4 regions of the Desulfosarcina variabilis str. Montpellier genome follow, and region 4 is predicted to be linked to each of the others. Evidence: predicted binding sites of a transcription regulator. Region 4 holds the regulator's gene; each other region holds the start of a gene.
What was found. Region 4 encodes sigma-54, which starts transcription at its own class of promoters, with help from an activator protein. Its sites were predicted from a motif close to TNTGGCACANTTTCTGCTNT; they were not measured.
Positions count from the first base shown of each region.

Region 1: the regulator sigma-54 is predicted to act here: its motif matches at 3,221-3,240, upstream of Dvar_RS31855 (PEP-CTERM sorting domain-containing protein).
Region 2: the regulator sigma-54 is predicted to act here: its motif matches at 3,611-3,630, upstream of Dvar_RS23075 (prepilin-type N-terminal cleavage/methylation domain-containing protein).
Region 3: the regulator sigma-54 is predicted to act here: its motif matches at 3,131-3,150, upstream of Dvar_RS04975 (PEP-CTERM sorting domain-containing protein).

Region 1 is NZ_CP159846.1:7,037,052-7,042,886, reverse strand. Features, by position in the region: gene Dvar_RS31870 (nucleoside recognition domain-containing protein) at 1-36, opposite strand, end outside; gene Dvar_RS31865 (Fur family transcriptional regulator) at 516-893, shown strand; gene Dvar_RS31860 (D-alanyl-D-alanine carboxypeptidase) at 1,139-2,356, opposite strand; gene Dvar_RS31855 (PEP-CTERM sorting domain-containing protein) at 2,544-3,131, opposite strand; gene Dvar_RS31850 (transporter substrate-binding domain-containing protein) at 3,468-5,291, opposite strand.
Region 2 is NZ_CP159846.1:5,124,424-5,130,258, reverse strand. Features, by position in the region: gene Dvar_RS23100 (hypothetical protein) at 1-201, shown strand, start outside; gene Dvar_RS23095 (hypothetical protein) at 214-594, shown strand; tRNA gene Dvar_RS23090 (tRNA-Sec) at 693-790, opposite strand; gene lepB (signal peptidase I) at 968-1,606, shown strand; gene Dvar_RS23080 (sigma-54-dependent transcriptional regulator) at 1,640-3,031, shown strand; gene Dvar_RS23075 (prepilin-type N-terminal cleavage/methylation domain-containing protein) at 3,666-4,103, shown strand; gene Dvar_RS23070 (tetratricopeptide repeat protein) at 4,322-5,835, shown strand, end outside.
Region 3 is NZ_CP159846.1:1,130,998-1,136,832, reverse strand. Features, by position in the region: gene Dvar_RS04985 (response regulator) at 1-1,530, shown strand, start outside; gene Dvar_RS04980 (EAL and HDOD domain-containing protein) at 1,558-2,811, shown strand; gene Dvar_RS04975 (PEP-CTERM sorting domain-containing protein) at 3,240-3,794, shown strand; gene Dvar_RS04970 (tryptophanase) at 3,870-5,246, opposite strand; gene Dvar_RS04965 (TIGR02285 family protein) at 5,479-5,835, shown strand, end outside.
Region 4 is NZ_CP159846.1:3,589,632-3,595,466, reverse strand. Features, by position in the region: gene lptC (LPS export ABC transporter periplasmic protein LptC) at 1-104, shown strand, start outside; gene lptA (lipopolysaccharide transport periplasmic protein LptA) at 85-654, shown strand; gene lptB (LPS export ABC transporter ATP-binding protein) at 669-1,391, shown strand; gene rpoN (RNA polymerase factor sigma-54) at 1,393-2,826, shown strand; gene hpf (ribosome hibernation-promoting factor, HPF/YfiA family) at 2,944-3,483, shown strand; gene Dvar_RS16310 (PTS sugar transporter subunit IIA) at 3,521-3,979, shown strand; gene rapZ (RNase adapter RapZ) at 4,038-4,910, shown strand; gene Dvar_RS16300 (PTS sugar transporter subunit IIA) at 4,966-5,379, shown strand; gene gap (type I glyceraldehyde-3-phosphate dehydrogenase) at 5,444-5,835, shown strand, end outside.

The DNA of each region.
Region 1 (5,835 bases), 3.4 Mb from region 4:
TTCCAGGTCCTGGTCGAGGTGGGTCGCGTTGACCACCAGCAGGACGCTTTCGCTTTCGGCAAGCGCAGCGAGGGTTTCGCGACACGCAGCGCTGTCCGAATGTCGCAGGAGGCCGGGTGTATCAATATAGTTGTAAAAGGATCATCGATTTACACCGACGCGCTTTGAGCGCCATGCCGATGCCAATGCCAGCCGCACCGGCGCCGACCACGATCACGTCAAAAGTTTTTTTGGTTTTCATTTGGAACGATTTCCCTTTGGTTTACCAGCATGTTTTGTTTGGAAGCGCCTGCCTTTCCCAATGCCGGCTATTATATTAATCATATGGGATACAAGTGGTTATCAGAGGCAAAAGCCATTTCCTGCGCATTGTTTTTCCTCATGCAAGAATGTTAATGCTATTGCAAGTGCATTTGCAACAATATATCCAGAAGTATGGCGTGTCAAGCTTATGGCGAAAGCACTTGCAATAATAACTGACAAATCCTAAACTCTTAACAAAGAAGGGTCAGACTGTGAGACGCAACACCACACAAAAAATAGCCATAGAGCAGGTCTTCAGAAAACATGAAAGGCCGTTGGGCGTGGATGAGGTTTTAATGTACGGCCGCAAGCTTGTGGAATCGCTCAACCAGGCAACGGTCTACCGGAATCTCAAGCTTCTTATCGAGGACGGGTGGTTGAAACGGATTTCCCATCCATCTCTCGGAGCCTTGTATGAACGCACCGGAAGGGGGCATCACCACCACTTTCATTGCCGTAAGTGCAACCGCGTCTTTGAGCTTCCCGGTTGCGCCCTGAAGGAGGACGCAGCCCCCGATGGATTTGTCGTGGAAGATCACGAAATATTCTTATTCGGTGTTTGCCCATCTTGCGCCGAGGCAGCAATGTGACGCTTTCGATTCACCAATGCATCCGGCGCATGATAGAAATTTGTTTTTATCAAAGGATGGGTTTTGAGTATGGACAGACTTATGCGTTGTGGAAGGGATAAGATGCGTACGGCTTCCAGGATTCTGGTTCACGGAAAGCGGAAATATTACGATCCGATAGGCTCAAAAAACCTGTGGCGCAGCCAATCAAACTTATCGGCCGGGACCACGCGTAAAAATTGTGGAGGTGTTTTTCATCTAATGCCTCAATTCAGATGCCTTTCGATGGCACGCATTATCGCGTCCGTGCTTTTACCCGGCGTGTTGCACATGACCACAAAGCGATACAGTCCACCGTGGTTGCCGGATAAGAAGCCGGCCCGCGTTCGCACGCCTTTCAGATGCCCGGTCTTGTAATACTGGCGACCTTCGCGGCGCATCAGACCATGATAGGGTTCATAGTGCTCCAAGATCCTGAGCATCGCCCGGGCGGTAATGCGGTTTTCCCGGGAGAGACCCGAGGCCTCGACGATACGCCCGGTTTTAATGCCCAAGCTATCGCGGTAGTAGCCTCTCAAGACTTGCAGCCCCTTGTCAACCGTGGCCGGCGGCTTCAGAATCTCCGCGCCCATGACCAGGAAAATCTGGTTGGCGATGAAATTGTTGGAAAATTCCAGAAGTTTGCTCACCACCAGGTCGAGTGTGGCATCTGACCGGTATGACCACACCAACGCATCCGCAGTGGGATCGATCCGGCTGTTGATGACCCCGCCGGTCACCTGCACGCCTGCCTGCTTCAGAAAAAAACGCAAGAGTTCGCCGGCATACTGCAGGGCTTCGAATCGGTCGGCGGCCAGGGTAATGCGACCCCGGGTGATGCCCGAGGCGGCGATTTTAGGAATCACCGATGCCAGAAGCGGGGTTTGGGGTTCATCGCTGACCCATTGGCCGTTTACATTTTTGAAGGCAACCGTATTGAAATTGACGCACAGGGCGCCATTGGGTGCATCGTAAGGCTGTGTGGAATTGCCGCGGCCGGAAATGCGAATCGGTTGCGCGAAAAAGGAGTCGTCCATAACCAGGTCATGGACAACCGGAAAAAGCGGCGCCAGTTGCCCGGCGATGACTTTCAGCGTTTCGGAGATCAGCAGGGGATCACCGTACCCTTTGATTTTCAGATTGTCGCGTGGATCCAGATAGAAATCGGTTTTGAACCGGTAATCAGGACCCAATTTTTCAAGCGCCGCCAGGGTCGTCAGCAATTTGAGGATTGAGGCCGGTACCAGCGGACGATCCGCATGAATCGCTGCCAGGGTCCGACCATCCGGTGCGGCGACCAGGATGGCATCCTGGGGGCCCGCCAGCGCCGAAAGCTGCTTGAAAAGGTCCGATTCCGAGAAAGATGCCGGCAGTCGCGACGCATTGGCGGCCGGGATCGCGGCCGATAGAATCAAACACGCCCACCCGATCAGATACTTTTTCACGAAAACAGAACTCCTCGGTTTCACCGGATCATGGAAAGATGTCGACCGTGTCTTTATTTTTTTTAAAGATAACAGTAGGTTCATATCAGGTCAGCAAGTATCGGTCAAAACCATTCAAACACATAAAAAAAGCATTAGCAGAGCCAAAGATGGTGACCCTGCTAATGCTTTTATTAAATTATTGAAGTTACTTTTTAAAGATTTTTTTTCTGCCTGCACCGGCTAAACCAATCAGACCCGTGCATAGAAGAAGCATTGTTGCAGGTTCGGGGACTGGGGCTGCGGTGTATTCACCTTCCAGGGTGCTACTGCCCAACCGAATAGAATCCCAATCAAGAAACCCGCTGGTCCCTTCGGTAAAACGGAATTGAATTGACCAATTCGTTCCAGAAACACCACTAAAAATAGAAGTCGGCAATACGAAAGTATCTGTTGCCCACGTTTCCGTTGATCTTGACAAGTCACCTACCCATGCGGCACCTCCGGTATCGTCAAGTAGCCATGTTTCAAATCGGTTATCTATATTGCCTGAATGGGTTATCGATAATGTGGCACTATCAACGGATAGGGCGGCAGGTTCAAAGTTTATGGTATGCATATAAATATATGGATAAGGATCTCCAATAAATGTGTCGTCAATTAATTTATATGTTGTTCCATCATGCCATACATCTTCGACGAAATCGATTGTATTAGAAAATGACAACGCACTTGCTATCCCAGGAATGCCTATCAGCAATAAAAAAATTGTCATTAAAATAGATAGCCTTTTCATTCTCATTACTTTCCTTTCTTTGAAACATTCAAACTTTTGGCCTAAATGTAAACATAAAAACCTTTGATAAAAAAACACTATACTGACATTCAGCAAAAAACATGCAAAATTAGTATTTTTTTTAAATGTATAATTACAATGTTTTAAAAAATGTTTACTTAAACATGACACAAAAGTATGAAAATTTTTTTATAATTCGAAAGGAGTGGGATGGAAAACGAGAAAAATTTTTCCTTTAACCAGCGAGATAGACCAATAAATCCCAGATAAAATGGCATTGATTCATTTTACCAATCAAATAATGCGCATAATTGACAATTTTTTAAGATAAACTAATTATCTAAGCTCATCTTTCCAATCAACACGATTTATCCATCTATCGTAAATTGTTTCGTAACGCCCGTCACGTTTGATTTGTACCAGGAAGCGATTCAACCATGCAACGAATTCCGGATTGCCTTTTCGAATGGCAAACCCCAATGGTTCTGAGACGATCGGGTCATTGAGATGAATCAGTTTGTCGGCACCGGTGGAAGCCAGAAATAATGAGCAAAATGGAAGATCGTAGACAAAGGCATCGGCATGTCCGTTAACCACCGTCATAGCGGCTTCGGTTTCCGATTGGTATCCTTTGTACATAGCTTTGGGAATCTTGCGTTTGATGATCAGTTCTCCTGTCGTTCCCATCCTTGAAGTGATAACGTATTTTGGGTTGTTGAGGTCGTTATAGGACAGGACCTTTTCCCGGTGTTTTGGATGTAAAAGGATCGTATTTCCGACAATGATGTAAGGGGCTGAGAAATCGATAACTTTTTTTCGTTCTTCGGTAATCGTCATGCCTCCGATGATAATATCAAATTTTCCCCGAATCAGCGTTGGGATGATACCTTCCCACTGCGTATTTACGGGAACGAAGGTGACACCCATTTCCTTGGCCATTTCCTTGGCGATATCGATGTCGAATCCGATAAATTTTCCCTTTTTATCCGTCATTTCGAACGGCAGATATCCTGATTCAAACCCTACGCGAAGTTCGCCGTTTTGCACGATTTCATCTTTCAGGATAGAATCAATGGTCAGAAACTCAAGGTGTTCGTTTTTTGCTTTTGCAGAAACAGCGGCATATTGAGTAGATGGGGAGCCCGACAATTCGTTCTTCTTTTCCGCAATCCGCCTCCGTTCCGCTTGAATTCTCTGACGTTCCGCTTCAATTTTTTTATGTTCAAGTTCAATCTTCAGACGCTCCAACGCTTTTCGCTCGCTTTCGAGTTGCCTTCGTTGATCATCTATACTGACTTGGTCGACGATTTTGCCCTTTAATGGCCGCCCAGCTTTCTTTTCATTGGTCGATACGAAGATAAATTCACCGCCTTGATCGCCGACCCCTCGGATGGGGCGGCAAAGCGGTGTTTGCTCCGAGTTGTTACTCACGATTGGAGCAATGCGCGTATACAGTTCCTGCGCGGTAATGAAAGGCTTTCTGTTATCTGTCAGTTCCTTGATTAGCTGGTAGGCAAACACACTATGTCCGCCCCTCCCCAAATCAGATACAGGTGTTTTGTTTCCCGATGTCATTCCCCAGCGGCTTTTTTCATTGTATAGGTTCATGTAGTATTTATCATCGATGACCTGGGGCATGGCTCTGGTTCGACCGAACAGGCTACCAGAGAAGCAAGAATCGGAAATAAGCAGAACGTGGCGCGCCTTCATGCTGCGCATGGCTTTTTGTACCTGAACATTTTCAAGGTATGTCAGCGGGTCTCCACCAACAGCATCGGCTGGTATCCACCATCCATCGTTATATGTTCGATCCAGGTCGCCATGACCTGCGTAATAGATTACAACGGAATCGTTCGATTCTGTTGAATTTACCAGCCGTCGCAATGCCAGATAAATGGCCTTTCGCGTGGCCTTTTGATCCAAAAGAAGTTGAACCTGAAAACCGTATCGGTCTCTTAACAGGTCTGCCATGATTGTCGCATCATGAACAGCTGTGGCAAGATTCGGAATTTCTGGATCATGATAATCGTTGATTCCAATGATCAACGCGATATATTTACCAAGCTTCCCACTTTGATGGGTAAGATCTCCGATAACCGAGATTCCTCTGTCCGAGGCCTCTACGCGATATTGAGTAGAAACGCACAGGAACAGGACCATCAAATAATGACACCCAATTTTTATTTTGCTTTTATTGAACATCACAATCATTGGCAATCATGGAAAAGTAAAATAAACAGATGGTTTGTGATGGCAGATTGTTTTTCGCCGAATTTATTATTGTCTTTTTGATTTCTTGTATGATTTAGTTAAAGTATATCATTGATGTTAAACTGGTATTTTTTAATTGTAAACCTGCCTTTCGAAGATTTAATTATTTTGGTCAAGATTACGTCTGGTCTTAAAAATGTCAAATAGAGCAGCCAAAAAGATAGACCCAGATTTTAGTTTCATGAATGTTCTGTCCGCAACGATTGCCATCATTAATGCTGAAGGAGAAATTGTTGCTGTTAATGAGGCATGGCGGAAATTCGCCATCGAAAATGACTTCCCGAATCATTCTAATGCGGGTGTTGGAACAAATTATCTTGACACTTGCCAAAAGTCATTGATGAACTTAAACGATGCGGACGCCGAAAGGGCGATAAAGGGAATCCAGGAAGTAATCAATGGGGGCCGCAAGACATTCACGATGGTATATCCC
Region 2 (5,835 bases), 1.5 Mb from region 4:
GGATTCATCCAGGGAGACTCCAACTTGCCCTGGGCCAACGCGAACGAGCGTGTTGTCAAATCTTTCAATCTTCGTTTGCCGGAGCCTGTGCACCTGAAGCTCCAGTACATTGCAGAAAATACGCCATACAGCATCCATGGCTTTATCATGGAGGCTGTGGAAGAGGCAATCGAGCAAGAGCTTAAAAAACTGATCAATTGAAAGGGAACAGATTTGATCCAAAAGCCGGTGATGCAAAGAGTGGCGGAATTCAGTCCAAACCAGCGGATTTCATTCTATGAAAACCTGATTTCCATGCTCGCGGCCGAGGTTGAGGCTTGCTATCCGGACGGAGCGCGCCCGGGGGAGGAATACGACAAGGCAATCCGGAAGGTCACGTCATTGATCCGAATAAAAGGGAAGGTCCATGCCTTTTTCAAGCTGAACATCAAAGGTGATCTGTTTCCAGAACGGCAGGCGAGGGCTGCTTATGTTGTTGAGGCTGGGGTTGGCGATATGGATTTCTTGCGGAAAATGGTCAAGGATCTGGATGGTGAACCGGATATCCAAAAGCGGGTTTCGGATATCCTTTCCGGCGTCCTGGGGAGGGTGTGAATTGGTACCCGGGGGTAATCGGACGCCGTTTTGTCCCCGTCTTGTACCCGTCTAAAGCACATCAGCGGCCCGTAAGCCGCTGATATTATTAATAAAGTTGGCGGAAGTGCATGGGAATCGAACCCACCCGGGACGGTATTAGCGCCCCACACCGGATTTGAAGTCCGGGAGCCTCACCAGTAAGCTGCGCACTTCCCTTTGGATGGCTCTCTTATGAATGGAAATCCTCAATTTGTCAACTTTGTTTTGGTGTGAAGCTGAAATTACAAAATCATGGGATTTGCATTGCTCAGTTTGTTTGATATATTAAATTTTTTTGTCATTAGCCAGTCAAACGGTACTCCCAAACAGGCAGAAAGGTAAACAGTCTATTTTGAAAAAGAGCAAAGATGCCGATAACGCACCCAAGAAAAAGGGGGCATTGCGGGAAAACATAGAAGCGATTATCGTTGCGGTTATTTTAGCGCTATTTATTCGCACATTTGTTGTTCAGGCGTTCAAAATTCCTTCTGGCTCGATGAAGGATACACTATTGATCGGTGACCACATACTGGTAAACAAATTTATTTATGGGGTCAAGGCGCCGTTTCTTAAAAAAACGATCATTCCCATCAATAGTCCCAAAAGAGACGATATCATCGTTTTTGAATTTCCTGAAGACCCCAGCAAGGACTTTATTAAGCGGGTGATCGGTATCCCTGGTGATACCATTGAAATCAGAAATAAAAAGTTGTTTGTCAATGGCGTATTGGCGGAGAATAGTCATGCTGTTTTCAAAACTCAGAAAATTTACGATGCCAGAACCCAACCCAGAGATAACCTGGGGCCCATTACCGTGCCAGAGGGCAAACTGTTTGTAATGGGTGACAATCGAGATTTCTCTTACGACAGCCGGTTTTGGGGATATGTGGACCTGATTGCTGTAAAAGGGAAGGCGTTTATCATTTACTGGTCGTGGGACAAGGAAAATTTTGGGGTTCGATGGAACCGGCTGGGGCATATTCTTGAGTGATGGCTTTAATAACTTAGCGTCTGGAGTGTCCTAATGGCAGACGATCCCCACTGTATTCTTGTTGTCGATGATGAATTAAGCATGCGTGAACTCCTTGAATTCATGCTGGAAAAAAAAGGGTATGCTGTTTTGTCGGCAGCAAGCGGAAAAGAGGCGCTTTCCATTATAAATAAGGAAACGTACGATCTGTTGCTTTGTGACATCCGGCTGGGCGATATGACTGGCCTTGATGTCTTGAAGGCGTCCAAGAAAAAATACCCCCATGTCACCGCTATTATGATTTCAGCCTTTGCCACCACGGAAACAGCCGTTGAAGCGATGAATCAAGGTGCGTTTGACTATGTGCCCAAGCCTTTTAAAAATGAGGAGTTGCTTCAAACCATTGCAAATGCTCTTGAACGAAAGACACTGGAAAAAGAAAAACAGATCATTGAAGATGCAATCAAGCAAAGCCTTCATTTTGGCAAGATTGTTGGCAATAGCCCAAGAATGCTTCATATCTTCGATATGATACGGCAAGTAGCGAAAACAAAGACCAGTGTCTTGATCACCGGGGAGAGCGGTACCGGCAAAGAGCTGATTGCAAAGGCGATTCACGAGCAGAGCGATCGAAACGACAAACCCTTTGTGACCATTAACTGCGGCGGCATTCCGGAAACGCTTCTGGAAAGTGAGTTTTTCGGTCACCGTAAAGGCGCATTTACCGGGGCCACAACGGACAAGCAAGGTCTGATGGAAATTGCCCATAGCGGTACCTTGTTTCTGGACGAAGTCGGCGAACTGAACGTCAACATGCAGGTCAAGCTCCTGCGCGCTGTTCAGGAACGGGTGTTCCGGCCTGTTGGCGGCACCAAGGATATCAGCGTTGATATCCGAATAATTTCCGCAACCAACAAAAAGCTCGAAGACGAGGTGATCGCAGGGAATTTTCGCGAGGATCTTTTTTATCGGTTGAACGTGATCGAAATCAAACTCCCGCCACTCAGGGAGCGAAAAAATGATTTATTGCCGTTGGCACAGCATTTTTTGGAAAAATACTCACGGGAACTGGGTAAGCAGGTAACCAAATTTTCATCGTATGCCATTGACCTGTTAAAAAAGTATGATTTTCCCGGCAACATTCGGGAGTTGGAAAATTTAATCGAGCGAAGCGTAGCCCTTTCCAACACCAACATCCTCCTGCCCGATAGTCTGGCCATGTCGGTTCACAAAAAAAGATGGATCGAAGGGGTCCGCAACCGCCGGTTTGATCTTGATGAGGTCGTAAATGGTGTGGCATTGGATGAAATCCTGGCAGAGATCGAGCGGGCCTATATCGAAAAGGCCATGGCATGTGCCAATAATAACAAAAACAAGGCGGCTGAACTGCTGGGCATCAGCTTGCGCTCCTTTCGATACCGGTTTGATAAAATCAACCCCAATTAGATTGCGGCTGTTTACAAATCCCACCGTTGATTCTATTATACACATTCAAAGATGATCAAAAAATCAGGCGTTGCTGCCCTTGATGATCGACATCAGTATCTGTTGCCCCTATTTATGTAGCTCGAATTCGATTCCTTCTTTACATCCCTTATCTTTTTGCTGGCTCGTTCGTAACAACGATCATCCCGTTGGGGTCTCTGATTCTTTCCTATTTCTATAAGCAGATGGTTGATTCGATTCTTGAAATGAATCCGGTCAATTATAAAATTTTATTTAAAACTAAATGTTTTGCAGCACCGTTCGATAATACGGGTGAGTCCTCAAAACCGAGATTCAAACGGCGTCAACGAGACCAATGACAATTTTTGGCAGATCTTAACAAATTTTGGCTAAACGGGTGGAAGATTCAAATTTCAATGTCGGTTGATGAGAGTTCGAGATCGATTAAAAAGTAATAAAAGTGAATGAAATAAAATGGTTGATGAAAAATGGAAAGAGATAGGCAAAACTGGCATCCTAAGTGCAAAAGAACAAGTCTAACATAGCCGCAAAAGGAGGCAGTCAACATTAACCCAATTTTGTAGGACGTTTTCAGCATCATTTATTAACTTAAATCTTTAGGAGGATTTAGAACATGCTTAGCAAAATGAGAAAAATGGACAGCAAAGGTTTCACCCTGATCGAATTGATGATCGTCATCGCCATCATCGGTATCCTGGCAGCCATCGCCATCCCCAACTTCATCGCCTATCGTAACAAGAGCTTCTGCTCCCGGGCGGAATCCGATGCTCAGGCTGTGGCCGGTGCCATTGGCGATTATTTCGCCATTCCAACGCATATTGCTACGCCCACTTCTGGCCAACTTAACGACGGCAACGGTGTGCAGATGTCCGGAAATAACACGATTGTCTCTATTACTGGCGCAAATCCCAATATTGGTGTCACCGTAGTCGTTAAAGATGGTTCTGAGCGGTGTCCGGATGATTACACCGACGCCATGACCCAAACCGCAAATCCCAACGGTTTCTGGAATACTACTACTAAACAGTACACGCTGACTATCCGCCAGTAACCTGAGGACAAGTTGGCCAGTACGTTTTAACAAAAAGGAGGGGGAAACCCCCTCCTTTTTGCTGTTGAAAGATGATAAGCCCCACCTAATAAAAATTTGGAAGAAGTCATTCATTCGGCTAAGCACACCACATCTTGTTGTCAAAGAGCAGTACCTTTTCAAATCCAAAGGAAATTATTTAGCAAAAATAATCAAGAACAAAAAGCGGAATGGCAATCATGGGTAGGCAAAATGAAAAAAGAGATCCAACCTGTAGCTCGTCCCTTGTCATTTCCATTTTTCTACTTGTATTCATCTGCTATAGCAACACTTTCAATGCAGCGTTTCAGTTGGACGACAAGCCCGGCATCGTAAATAATCAAAAACTCCATATCGATAATTTATATCCGACAACCCTGTGGGAGACATTCTTCGCCAAACCGGGCGCTGGAAACAAATTATACCGACCCGTGGCCAATCTTACATTTGCGTTGAACTGGTATATAGGAGGCGATAACCCGGCCGGATATCATCTCGCCAATCTTTCCCTGCACGTCATCAACACATTTCTTTTGTACCTGTTGATTCTGCGTCTGTTGGAAACGCCATCGATGCGAGGTCGCTATGACAATGAAGATGCGCATTTCATTGCCATCGTCAGTGCGCTGGTATGGTCATTGAATCCGATCCAGACTCAAGCGGTTACCTATGTTGTCCAGCGCATGGCCGTGCTGTCGGCCTTTTTCTATTTGCTGGGTATCTATTTTTATCTCGACCTTCGAAAAGGCAGTGCAAGGCGACGGCAAGCATTTTCCTTTCTGGGATGCTTGCTTTGTTACCTGCTTGCGGTCGGATCCAAGGAAAATGCGATCATGCTGCCGGGATCACTGCTTCTTGTAGAATGGGTTTTTATTTCTGGTTCATTTCCCGAAATTTTCAAAACAAAAGAGATAAAATGGGTTGTAAGAACCATCGTTGTTGCTTCTTTATTTTTGCTTCTCGCTTTTGCTGTCTCCGGCAAATTGCGATTTGTTTTTGCGGGTTATGACAATCGGCCGTTTTCAATGGCACAGCGTCTGATGACCGAAGGCAGAATCGTTATCTGGTACCTGAGCTTGATTTTCTACCCAATGCCCTTTCGATTGTCAGTTGAACACGACATACAGATGTCGATGTCACTTATGTCACCATGGACCACACTGCCATCTCTGCTACTGATGGGGGGCTTGGTGATTGCTGCGGTTTATCGAAAAGATAGAAATATACTGACAAGTTACGCAGTTCTTTTCTTTTTAATGAATCAAATCGTTGAATCGTCGATCATTCCCATCGAACCCATCTTCGAGCATCGTAATTACTTGCCTTCCTGCTTTCTTTTCGTACCGGTGGCAGCAGGAATCAAATCGTTGATGAATACCTATAAAATAAAGAGGAAATTCATCTATTGGTTCGCTACATCAAGCGTTCCGTTGTTAATGATTCTGTTTGGCGTCGGCACCTATATTCGCAATGAAACCTGGCAGACCGAAAGAACGTTGTGGCTTGATGCCATGAAAAAGGCACCAGGGAGTGCACGACCATTGGTTCAACTGGCACAAGTTTTAATAAAGGAAGATCCGCGAAATGCCGATCCAGCACTGGCATTGTACGAGAAGAGTCTGTCGCTCAGAAAAGCCAGAAAGGATATCGAATCCGCTACCATAGGCAATATGGGTGGCATTTATGCTAAGTATAAAGGAGATCGGAAAAGGGC
Region 3 (5,835 bases), 2.5 Mb from region 4:
GTTCGCGATACCGGTATCGGTATCCCTGTCCATCGCCAAGGGACACTATTCTCCCCGTTTGTTCAGGGAGATGGATCCACCACCCGTAAATATGGGGGAACAGGCCTGGGACTGGCGATTTCAAAGCAACTCGTTGAATTAATGGGGGGGCGGATCGGCGTTCAAAGCCAGGCAGGAAAAGGATCAACGTTTTGGTTCGATGTCAAATTTGAGACCCAACGGACGATGGCTGATCCATTAACACAAACAACAGGTCGGTTGTCCGGCACAACCGTGTTGGTCGTGGATCCCAATGAATCCAGTCGCCGCGCTATTGCCGCCATGCTAAATAGGTTAGGATGCGCCATGAAAACGGTGGGCGACGGCTCGGCCGCACTTCATGAACTCAGGCAGGCATATGATCGGGAAGCGCCCTATCAAGTGGCGCTATTGTCATTGCATCTGCCCGACATGGAAGGTGCAGCCCTTGGGGAGATGATAAAAGCGGATTCGCACCTTCATCACACGGCAATCATTCTAATGCCCCTGTTTGGCCGGCATGAAAATCTAAAACCGTTTAAGAAACTTGGGTTTAGTGGTTTTCTCGCCAAGCCGATTCGCAGGGCGCGGCTGCATGAATGCCTGTGTTTGGCGTTAGCGGGACCGGTGGCGGAAGAAAATCTTGAACCCGACCAGATGATCACGCGCCCCCCCCATAACGAAGCATGGAAACGACAATCGTCAATTTTGTTGGTTGACGATAACTTGACCAATCAGCAGGTAGCAACGGCCATAATAGAGAAGCTGGGGTATCACGCCGATATTGCAGGCAACGGAAAATCCGCAATCGAGGCCCTGGCGGGCAAGGCCTACGATCTTGTGTTCATGGATTGCCAGATGCCGGAAATGGATGGATATGAGGCAACACGGAAAATCCGCAAATCCAATAATGGAATCATCTCCCCAACCATTCCGATTATCGCCATGACTGCCCATGCCATGAAAGGTGATCGTGAAAAATGTTTGCGAGCGGGTATGAACGACTACATTTCCAAGCCGATTCTTCCGGATGTCTTGTCACGAATGCTTGAGAAGTGGCTGTCAGGTGGTGCAAAAAACAAATCGGCGGTGGATAGACATCAAAGCGATAACGATGAATCCCGCCTTGAAGAGGAAGTAAATCCCCCCTGCCAATCAACATCAATGGAATTCGATCCAATGAGGACAATATTCGATCGGGCTGCTTTTCTGGAACGGTTATCGGGCGATACGGAATTGGCCAAGGTGGTGATAGAGACTTTTATAGACGATATTCCAGGCGAAATTAGCTTGATCGAGACGGCCATCGATCAGGGTGACACACAAGCGGCCATGGCTCAGGCCCACAAAATCAAGGGAGCGGCCGCCAATGTGGGCGGCATGACCCTGAGTACGGTTGCCGCCGATATGGAAAAGACCTGCAAAAACAACGATGTGAAGCAATTGACAACGATCATGCCGATTCTAAAACAGGCGTTCGCAGAACTGGAAAAAGCCATGCAAGCATTATAAAAAAATGTATTTCGAGGACACACACAAATGACATCACCGATAAAAGAACCGCTTTTTGAATATTTTTTTGTAGCAAAACAGCCAATTTTCAACAACGTCGGTGAAATTTGGGGGTATGAACTACTCTACCGCAATGGATCCGGCAAGCAGCATGCCGAAATACAAAATCATGACATCGCCACATTATGTGTGGCCACATTCGGATTCGCCCAAGCTCAGGAGTTCTGTGACCAGTCCAAAAAAATTGCCATCAATTTCACGGAAAAACTAATACTGGACGGTGCGCCGCGGGGGCTTCCGCCGGAAGTAACCGTTGTTGAAATCAAGGCTGAAGACCCACCGAGCAAATCCCTGATCGAAGCATTGCGATCATTAAAGGAAGAAAAGTATCGTATTGCCATTGAAACCCACGGCGGACAGGTCCCGCACGATGCGTTGCTTGCCATTGCCGATATCATTAAAATCGATACAGCCGGTAAAACCGAGTCGGCGCTTGAAGAGATCTTTTTAACAGTCGGCGCCATCGGCTGCATGAAGCTGGCCAAAAAAGTCGACTGCCGTGAATCCGTTGAGCAGTTGCGTGCCTTGGGATGTGACCTCTACCAAGGCTTTTTTTTCGCCAAGCCCGTGAACTTGCGGGGGCGGACGCTCAAATCGACCCAAGTTTCCAAACTGCGAATTTTGCAAACCATTGAGCAACCGGACGTAGATGTTCAATCAATCAAGGAAAGCATCAAAGCAGATCCAAGTATCACTTATCGCTTAATGCACTTTTTGAACTCGGCCGCCTTTGGCTTCCAGGTAAAAATCGAATCGGTGGCGCATGCCATCCGAATGATCGGAATCAAACGGCTGAAATATTGGCTGCGCATGGCCGTCATGGCAGACTTGAATGTGCAAGGCAATACCCCGGAACTTTATGTCATGGGATTGAATCGAGGCCGCTTCCTTGAGGAACTGGTCGAGCAAGGACAGATGGCGTCGCTTAATCCTGACAGCATGTTTTTATTTGGTATGCTGTCGCTCATTGAAGCCATGCTTGAAGTCCCATTAGACACCATCATCGGCAACCTGCCGCTTTCAGATGATATTCAATCCGGTTTATTTGATCCCGATTCAACCTACGGGAAATATTTAAAGCTGGTGATCGCTCTCGAAAATGCCAACGCGTCTATGATTGAAGCGCTGTGCCGGGAGATGGGGATAGACCAGAAAACAGTTGCCGCATGCTATAGCCACGCCATTGCATGGGCGTATCAGATGTCCCAGGCCATGCAATGATCATTTCCCCCGTATTGCTCATGGGATTTTGCATCTTGTCATTATCCGAGGGATTAAACGCAAGAAGATTTTCCGGGATACCCATGACTGCAATGTCAAAAAGCCATTGCTCCATTTTGAAGCAAGACACGAATTGATTCATTTTAATGCAAATCAGGAATTATATATTATAACAAGTAATTAGACTCCTATCATGGTTTGGAATGCTTCTTTTTGAAGCAATTCCTCCATTCACAAAAATACCTCCCATTGATTCCTATCAAATTGAAATAAATACAAATTAATTTAACCCGAATCAGCGGTTTTACTTTCTTTTCATCATGGTACATCTATTGCTCTTTACCAAGTTATGGCTATTCACTACCGAGTCATGAATAATGGTTGTGAAGATGTTTTTATTAAAAATTAGATCAATGAAGGTAAAAGCAATGAAAACAAGAATTCTTTTAGCAATCATTTTTATGGTCACAGGAGCAATCGGCACGGCCGATGCTATTATGTTCAACGGTCATGACTACGTGGTAATAATTTACGAAGATCAAGACTGGGCTTCAGCCAACGAGCACTTGGCGACGACTTTGGGTTCTGATTACCACCTCGCAACGATAGATTCCAATGGTGAGCAGGAATTTATTGCAACCCTGATGAGTTCCTTGAGCGGTGAATACTGGCTTGGGGGATATCAAGATGAATATGACAACTGGAACTGGGTAACTGGAGAGAATTGGGATTTTACGAGCTGGGGTGAGGGTGAAGCCAACGACTTTTATGGTGCAGGAAGCGAACAATTTCTTGCCATCTGGGACAGATACGACGAATGGGCATGGAATGATGAAGGAAATATCAGAAACATTACAGGCTATATAGCGGAAAGCACGCCAGCTCCAGCCCCTGTGCCCGAACCTGGAACCTTAGTTCTTATTGGAACCGGCTTGGTTAGCCTTGCTGGTATTGGACGAAAAAGAATCAATGCAAAACAATAACTTATGCTCAACAACAGGCAGACCAGCGAAACCTCGCATCTTTTTTACAGGTCATTTACTGCTCGTGCTTGGCCCCTATGCCTCGCATGGAAGAAAATGGCAGGTGAAATGTCGCAAAAACTCAGGTTGCCAGACAATCCGATAGGCCGGCAGCCGATTGCGCTGCCGCCATACGGTTTCCAATACTTCGATCAGATAGTCGAAATGACTTTGCGTATAAACACGCCTAGGAATCGCCAGGCGAACCAATTCCAGTGGTGACGGCTGCTCGTTGCCCTGGGCGTCTTTCTTGGCGAACATGACGCTGCCCAGTTCCACGGATCGAACCCCACCTTCCAGGTAAAGGGCATTGACAATGCCGATCCCCGGATAACCGGACGGTGGAATATGGGGGGCTAAACGCTTGGCATCCAGAAAAACGGCGTGACCGCCTGGCGGCAGAACGATGGGGATGCCCAGGGCGGTCAGATGATCACTCAAATAAGTGATTGTCGCGTGACGGTAAACCTGGTAATCCAATTCGAGCGCCTCCTTCAGTCCCACGGCAATGGCTTCAAGATCCCGGCCGGCCAGCCCGCCATACGTAGGAAATCCCTCCCGGAGAATCAGCAAATTGCGGAATTGCTCGGCCCAGACGTCGTCGTTGCAGGCCAGAAAACCGCCGATATTGGCCAGTCCGTCTTTCTTGCAACTCATGGTTGCGCCATCAGCCAGAGCAAACATCTCCCTGGCGATCTCCAGCAAGGGTTTGTCCGCGTACCCGGTCTCGCGCTCGTGAATGAAAAATGCATTTTCCGCAAACCGGCAGGCATCAATAACCAATGGGATGCCGTGCTGGCGAAGCACAGCCTTGACCTCACGCACGTTCTGGATGGAAACCGGCTGTCCCCCACCGGTGTTGTTGGTCACCGTCAGCATGCAAAACGGAATTTTTTCCGGGCCATGCTTGGCAATGCAGTCTTTTAGCGCCGCCACGTCCATATTTCCCTTGAACGGGCTCTGGTCCTGGGTGGACAATCCTTCCGGGCAAAGCAGATTCAACGCCTTGCCGCCAACATATTCGATATTGGCGCGGGTGGTGTCAAAATGGCTGTTATTGGGAATCACCGATCCTGGTTTCACGAGTGTTTCAGATAAGATGCCTTCGGCGGCGCGCCCCTGATGGGTGGGCAGGACATGAGCAAACCCGGTGATCTCCTTGACCGTCGCCTCAAACCGTTTCCAGGAACGGCTGCCGGCATAGCTTTCATCGCCCAACATCATCGCCGCCCACTGGGCCGTGGACATGGCACCGGTACCGCTGTCGGTCAGCAGATCGATACAGCAATCCTTCGCATCCAACAAAAAAACGTTGTAATGCGCGCGTTTGAGGGCAGCGGCCCGCGCTTCGGGAGTGGTCAGGTGGATGGATTCCGTGGACTTGATCCTGAACGGCTCGATGATGGTACGCATAGCCTCACCCCTTTTCGTGGGTTAGCAGGGTCTTGCGGAAGATGTTTCAACTATACGTCAGGCCTTCTATGCTGGCAACACTGAAATCAATTGGAGATGAAGGTCGTATGCTGCATCACAAAATCACGTGAGGATGATCATATTGACCCACGCCCACAGCTCTGCGATACTGAGTCAAAGCCCAAATCTCTTGTGCCCACGTATGTCCATTGGGGGTGAAAAGGATGCACTCATGAAAAAAAGAATTTCGCTGTTATGGGTGGCCATTATCACTTTATGCGGCCCCCTGTCTTCGGGCTATTGCGATGATACGATTTCCTGGATTTACCTTGGATTTCCGCCAGTCCATATTGAAGATGGTCCGTTTGCCAACAAAGGGTATGGTGATTTTGTTCTACATCTGCTTATCAACAATCTGAAAGCGTATCGGCACAAGCTTTTGAAATGCAACATAGCAAGAGCTCAAGAATTGTTAAAGAATCAGGCAAAGGTCGCTCACCCAGCGTTTTTAAAAAGGTCCGATCGTACCAATTATGTAGAAGTGTCAATACCTGCTTATGTTTTGATCCCCAACGCCGTCCTGGTATTC
Region 4 (5,835 bases):
CAGTCAGCCTCAAGGCCAACACCATGACCATGAAACTATCGAGTCGAATTACCTTTTTCGAAGGGGGCGTGGAAGGAACGATCAGTGAGGATTTCAAGCTTTAATCGGCTGCCCTGGACCGGGCGGCTACTGTTTTGCTTTCTGTTGCTGATGTGCTGGCCCAGTTTCCGTCTGGTCGCGGATACGGATTCACCCAATCCGCCGGCTGATGCAATTGAAGGAAAAAGAATTGATATCACCGCCCAACGGCTGATATCGGATTCTGCAAACAACAACGCTGAGTTTGTTGGCGATGTGCGTTTGCGTCAGGGCGACACCGTGATTACTGCAGACAGCCTCAAACTTTTTTTCGGCGGCGAGTCAAAAACGGAGAATGCCTCGCCGGCTCAATCACTGGAAAAGTTGGTGGCCACCGGAAACGTGGAAATTAAATTTGACAATAGGCTTGCTGTTGCCCAGCAGGCAGTATATATAACAGCACAGCGTGTTCTGACCTTGACCGGTCCGGACGCCAAGATTACCAGTGGAGACAATACCATCAGCGGTGATACGATCACCTTTTACCGTGATAGCGGACGGTTTACTGTTGAAGGCGGGCCCAAAGGTCGGGTGAAGGCGATCATCCTCAATCCGGAAGACTCGGGCTTGGAGTAAGTGTGGAAGAGATGATGGCCACCCTGTCGGTTAGTGAACTGGTTAAGGTTTATCGAGGGCGACGGGTTGTGGATCAGGTCAGCCTGGGTGTGCAAAGCGGGCAGGTGATCGGCTTGTTAGGACCCAATGGAGCCGGTAAAACAACAACATTTTATATGACTGTTGGCCTGGTTAAACCCGATGCAGGCAAAATATTTCTTGATGAAAAAGACATCACGGAATATCCCATGCACATCCGGGCTAAATCGGGCGTTGGTTATTTGCCCCAGGAGGCGTCCATTTTTCGGAAGCTGACGGTTCGCCAAAATATCATGATCATTCTCGAAACCCTGCCGCTCAATCGGCGGCAGCGCAATGATCGAGCCGACAGCTTGCTGGAAGAATTGGGAATTACCCATGTGGCGGAATCCAAAGCGGCGGTACTTTCCGGTGGCGAACGCCGCCGCCTGGAAATATCCCGTGCCCTGGCCACCGATCCGGCGTTCATGCTTTTGGACGAACCGTTTGCCGGCATCGACCCGTTGGCAGTGATTGACATAAAAAAAATCATTGCCCATTTAAAGTCTCGTAATATTGGTATTCTGATTTCCGATCACAACGTCCGCGAAACCCTGGGGGCCTGTGATTCGGCTTTTATCTTGAGCGAAGGCAAGGTGATTGAAAACGGTACACCGGAGCATATAGCGACCAGTGCAATCGCCAAACGGATCTATTTAGGAGACGAATTTACACTCTAAGATGGCAATTGAACTCAGACAACAACTTAAACTAACCCAGCAGCTGATCATGACGCCACAGCTCCAGATGGCGATCAAATTACTACAGCTGTCCCGTCTAGAGCTGGTGGACACCATCCGGCAGGAGTTGGAAGAAAACCCAACGCTGGAAGAACTTCAGGAAACGCCCGATAAAACCAAGGATGGCGATACCGAAGAAACGCCTGCGCCCACCGTCGAAGAAGCCCGGGAAGTTACCATCGATGAAAAGATCAACGATGACATTGACTGGAGCAATTACATCGACGAGTATAATGCGCCGGGCAAGATCAATTTCGAGGGTGAGAATCGGGAAGCGCCGCAATATGAGGCTTTTGTTTCCTCAAAGGAATCACTCAGCGATCATCTGCTGTGGCAATTGTTGATGCTCTCGCCAACGGATATTGAAAAGCAGGTGGGCAGCCTGATCATCGGCAACCTCAATCGGGATGGCTACCTTCAGTTGTCGGTGGAAGAGTTGTCTGAACAAAGTGGGATTTCCATCGAAATGGTCGAGGATGTCCTGGAGACCATGCAGTCCTTTGACCCGGTGGGTGTCTGTGCCAGGGACTTGCGAGAATGCCTTTTGCTTCAGGCCCGCATGCTGGATCTGAACGACAGCCTGGTCACGGATATCATTTCCGATCATTTGAAAAACCTGGAAAACAAAAACTTCAAGGCGATCTGCAAGGCCTTGAAGGTCAAACAGAAAGATGTAATTACGGCCGTCAACGTGATTCGTGCGCTCGAGCCGAAACCTGGCCGGCAATTCAGTGAAGAAACCCCGCACTATATTATCCCGGATATTTACGTCTACAAAAGCGAAGATGATTTTGTGATTGTTTTGAATGACGATGGCATGCCCAAGTTGCGGGTCAACCCGTTTTACAAACGCGCGATTACCCGCCAAAATGAAGTCAGTGCCAACGCCAAGGATTACATTCGCGATAAAATGCGGTCCGCCGCCTGGCTGATTCGCAGTATCCACCAACGCCAGAAAACCATCTACAAGGTCATGGAAAGCATCCTCAAGTTTCAACGGGACTTTTTTGAAAAGGGTGTGGCGCATTTGAAGCCCATGGTCCTGCGCGATGTGGCTGAGGATATCAACATGCATGAATCCACCATCAGCCGGGTAACCACCAATAAATATGCCCATACGCCGCAGGGCATTTTTGAGCTCAAGTATTTTTTCAACAGTTCTATCAAGCGCGTCCACGGTGAGGACATCGCTTCGGCCAGCGTACAGGCCAAAATCAAAAAATTGATCGAAAGCGAAAATCCGAAAAAGCCTTTTAGTGACAGCAAGATGGCTGAAATGCTCAAAGCCGATAATATCGATATTGCCCGTCGAACCGTTGCCAAATACAGGGAGATGATGGGCATCTTATCCTCCAGCAAGCGCAAGCAGTTCTGATGGGATATCACCAATCGCCACTCGGGTTCGCATTTTGCCGCTTACACGGCCCGCAAAAAAGGATCACCCCTTTGCAGTTGAAATGGTCCGACAGCAGGAATTATCAAAGGAGGCCCAATGAATACATCCGTTAGATTCAAGAACCTCGAATCCTCCGATGCGCTTAAATCCTATGTCAGCGAGAAACTGGACCGCATGGACAAATATTTCAATGGACCCGCCGAGGCCAATGTCGTTCTCTCCATTGAAAAGTTTCGCCATAGCGCGGAAATCCATATTATCGGTGATCGGTTAGCCATCAATGGCAAGGAAGAAACAGAGGAAATGTATTCCGCCATTGACATGGTGCTGGACAAACTGGAAGTCCAGATTAAAAAAAATAAACAGAAAAGCCGGGACTATCGGGCCAAGGGAAAAACCGTTTCCCAACCGCTGGAAGAAACCGTCTTGGAAGAAACCGTCGATGACAGTACCCCCCCACCCCGTGTGCGGGTCCACAATATTGAATACAAACCCATGGATGTCGATGAAGCCGTCATGCAAATGGATTTGATCAAGGATAACTTTCTGGTATTTACCAATGCAAGGACCGACTGCGTCAATGTTCTTTATCGACAAAAGGATGGTAATTACGGTTTGATTCAACCCCGTCCGTAATTAACGATATAAAGATGCCGGATCAGGTAAAACAACGATGAAAATTCTGGATGTTCTCGATAAAGACGCGATTCAAGTGGATTTGCAAGCCAAGGATAAGATCGGCATTTTGAATGAATTGGTCACCCCCATTGCACGCATTACCGGTATCGACCAAAGTGAGATTGTTCGGGTTCTGATGGAGCGCGAACGCTTGGGGAGCACCGGCATTGGGGGCGGTATCGGCATTCCGCATGGTAAGCTGAAAAATCTGGAAAAACTGGTACTGGGATTCGGGTTGAGTCGGCAAGGTGTTGATTTCGAATCCATGGATGGCTATCCGACCCACTTGTTTTTTCTGTTGCTCACCCCTGAACACGCCACCGATCTTCATCTTAAGTTGCTGGCCCGTGTCTCCCGGCTGCTGAAGAAAGAACCGCTCAAGGAGATGATGATGAAAGCCACCAGCGCAGAGGAAGTCATTGATATCATCATCGAAGATGATGAGGACTTTTAGCCCCGTTGCAATCATCTAAGGCTATCGATACCCCCTATAATCGTGGGAGAGCCAGGCTGTGAAAGGTCCCACCATCACCGTCATTACAGGCAAATCCGGGTCCGGTAAAAGTACGGCCATGGCGGCTTTTGAGGATTCGGGCTACTACTGTGTGGATAACATGCCGGTTGCTTTACTACCGGCATTTCTCAAATTGCCCATTGACTATGGTGGAACGTTTGCCGGCCTGGCCCTTGGTATGGACCTGAGGGAAAAGGAATTCATCCACCAGTATGAGTCCGTCCTCAAACAATTAACGCGCAAAGGCTTTCGATTCCGGATCATCTTCATCGATGCGGATACAAAGTCCCTGCTTCGGCGATACAGTCAGACAAGGCGCAAGCATCCACTGGCCATCGACAAAAGCATCAGCGACGCCATCGACGAAGAAGCAGGCCTGTTGACCGAGCTAAAACACAGTGCCGATACCGTCATTGATACATCGGACCTGAATGTTCATGAGCTGAAAGCCATTATTCGCCAAATCGCCGATTCGGTGGGCGATGCTTCATCGCTTCGCGTTCATGTGCTTTCTTTTGGTTTCAAGTTCGGTTTACCCGTTCACGCCGATTTGGTGATGGATGTGCGTTTTCTAAAGAACCCCTATTTCGTTGAATCCCTGCGCGCCCTTAGCGGGAAAACCGAAAAAATACGAACTTTTGTCTTGAATAATGACCAAACCTGCTTATTTTTACATAAATATTTCGATCTTTTGGACACGTTGATTCCCCAATATGAAAATGAAGGCAAAGCATACCTCACCATTGCCATTGGCTGTACAGGAGGTCGTCACCGTTCCGTGGTGATTGCCAGGGAAATGTGTGATCATCTGACGGCATCGGGTTATAAAGCGGTACTAACCCATCGTGACATTGACAAATCCCGTGAATAGAATGCGAGAGGCCGTTTCTGTCACCCAAATTTACTATATGAAAGAATTTTGAGATATGATTGGCGTTTTAGTTGTTACGCATTGTCATCTTGGAGACGCATTGTTGGAAGCAGTGGACTTCATCCTGGGCGAGCGGCCGGAAGCCATGGCTGCGGTATCCATTGATCTGAATGAAAATGCAGATAAATTGCGCAATAAGCTCGCTGATGCAATCAAGAAATTGAAAAATGACGAAGGGACCCTGATCCTCACCGACATGTTTGGCGGAACGCCATCCAATCTGAGTTATTCGTTTCTCGAAGAAGGACGCATCGAAGTGGTCTCCGGGGTCAACCTGCCCATTCTCATCCGTGCGGCCAGTGCCCGTAAAAATCAGTCACTTGCGGAATTGGCAGCCAACATCGAGGCTTTTGGAAAAAAAAGTATCTCCATGGCCAGTGGCATATTAAAAGGAAACAAGCGGGGGTAATTGTTCATGCCTTTCACCACCAAACGGTTATTCAACCATGGGGAAACCCTGTAAGGAGGGCAAGATGAGCATAAAGATAGGGATCAACGGTTTTGGCAGAATCGGTCGCGTGGTTTTCCGTGCCGCCATGAAACATCCGGATGTTGAGGTCGTGGCGATCAATGATCTGACCGACGCGACGACCATGGCGCATCTACTTCAATATGACTCGGTTCACAACAAGTTGGACGGGGTTGTCCAGGCCAAGGAAGGCGCCATTGAAGTTGATGGCAAGGCTATTGCCTACACCGCCATCAAAGATCCGGAAAAAATACCGTGGAAGGATTACGGTGTGGACATCGCCTGTGAATGCACAGGGCTTTTCCGTGACCGGGACAACGCCGCCAAGCACCTTACCGCCGGTGCTCGAAAAGTGATTATTTCTGCTCCCGCCCAACGGCCGGATATCACCATTGT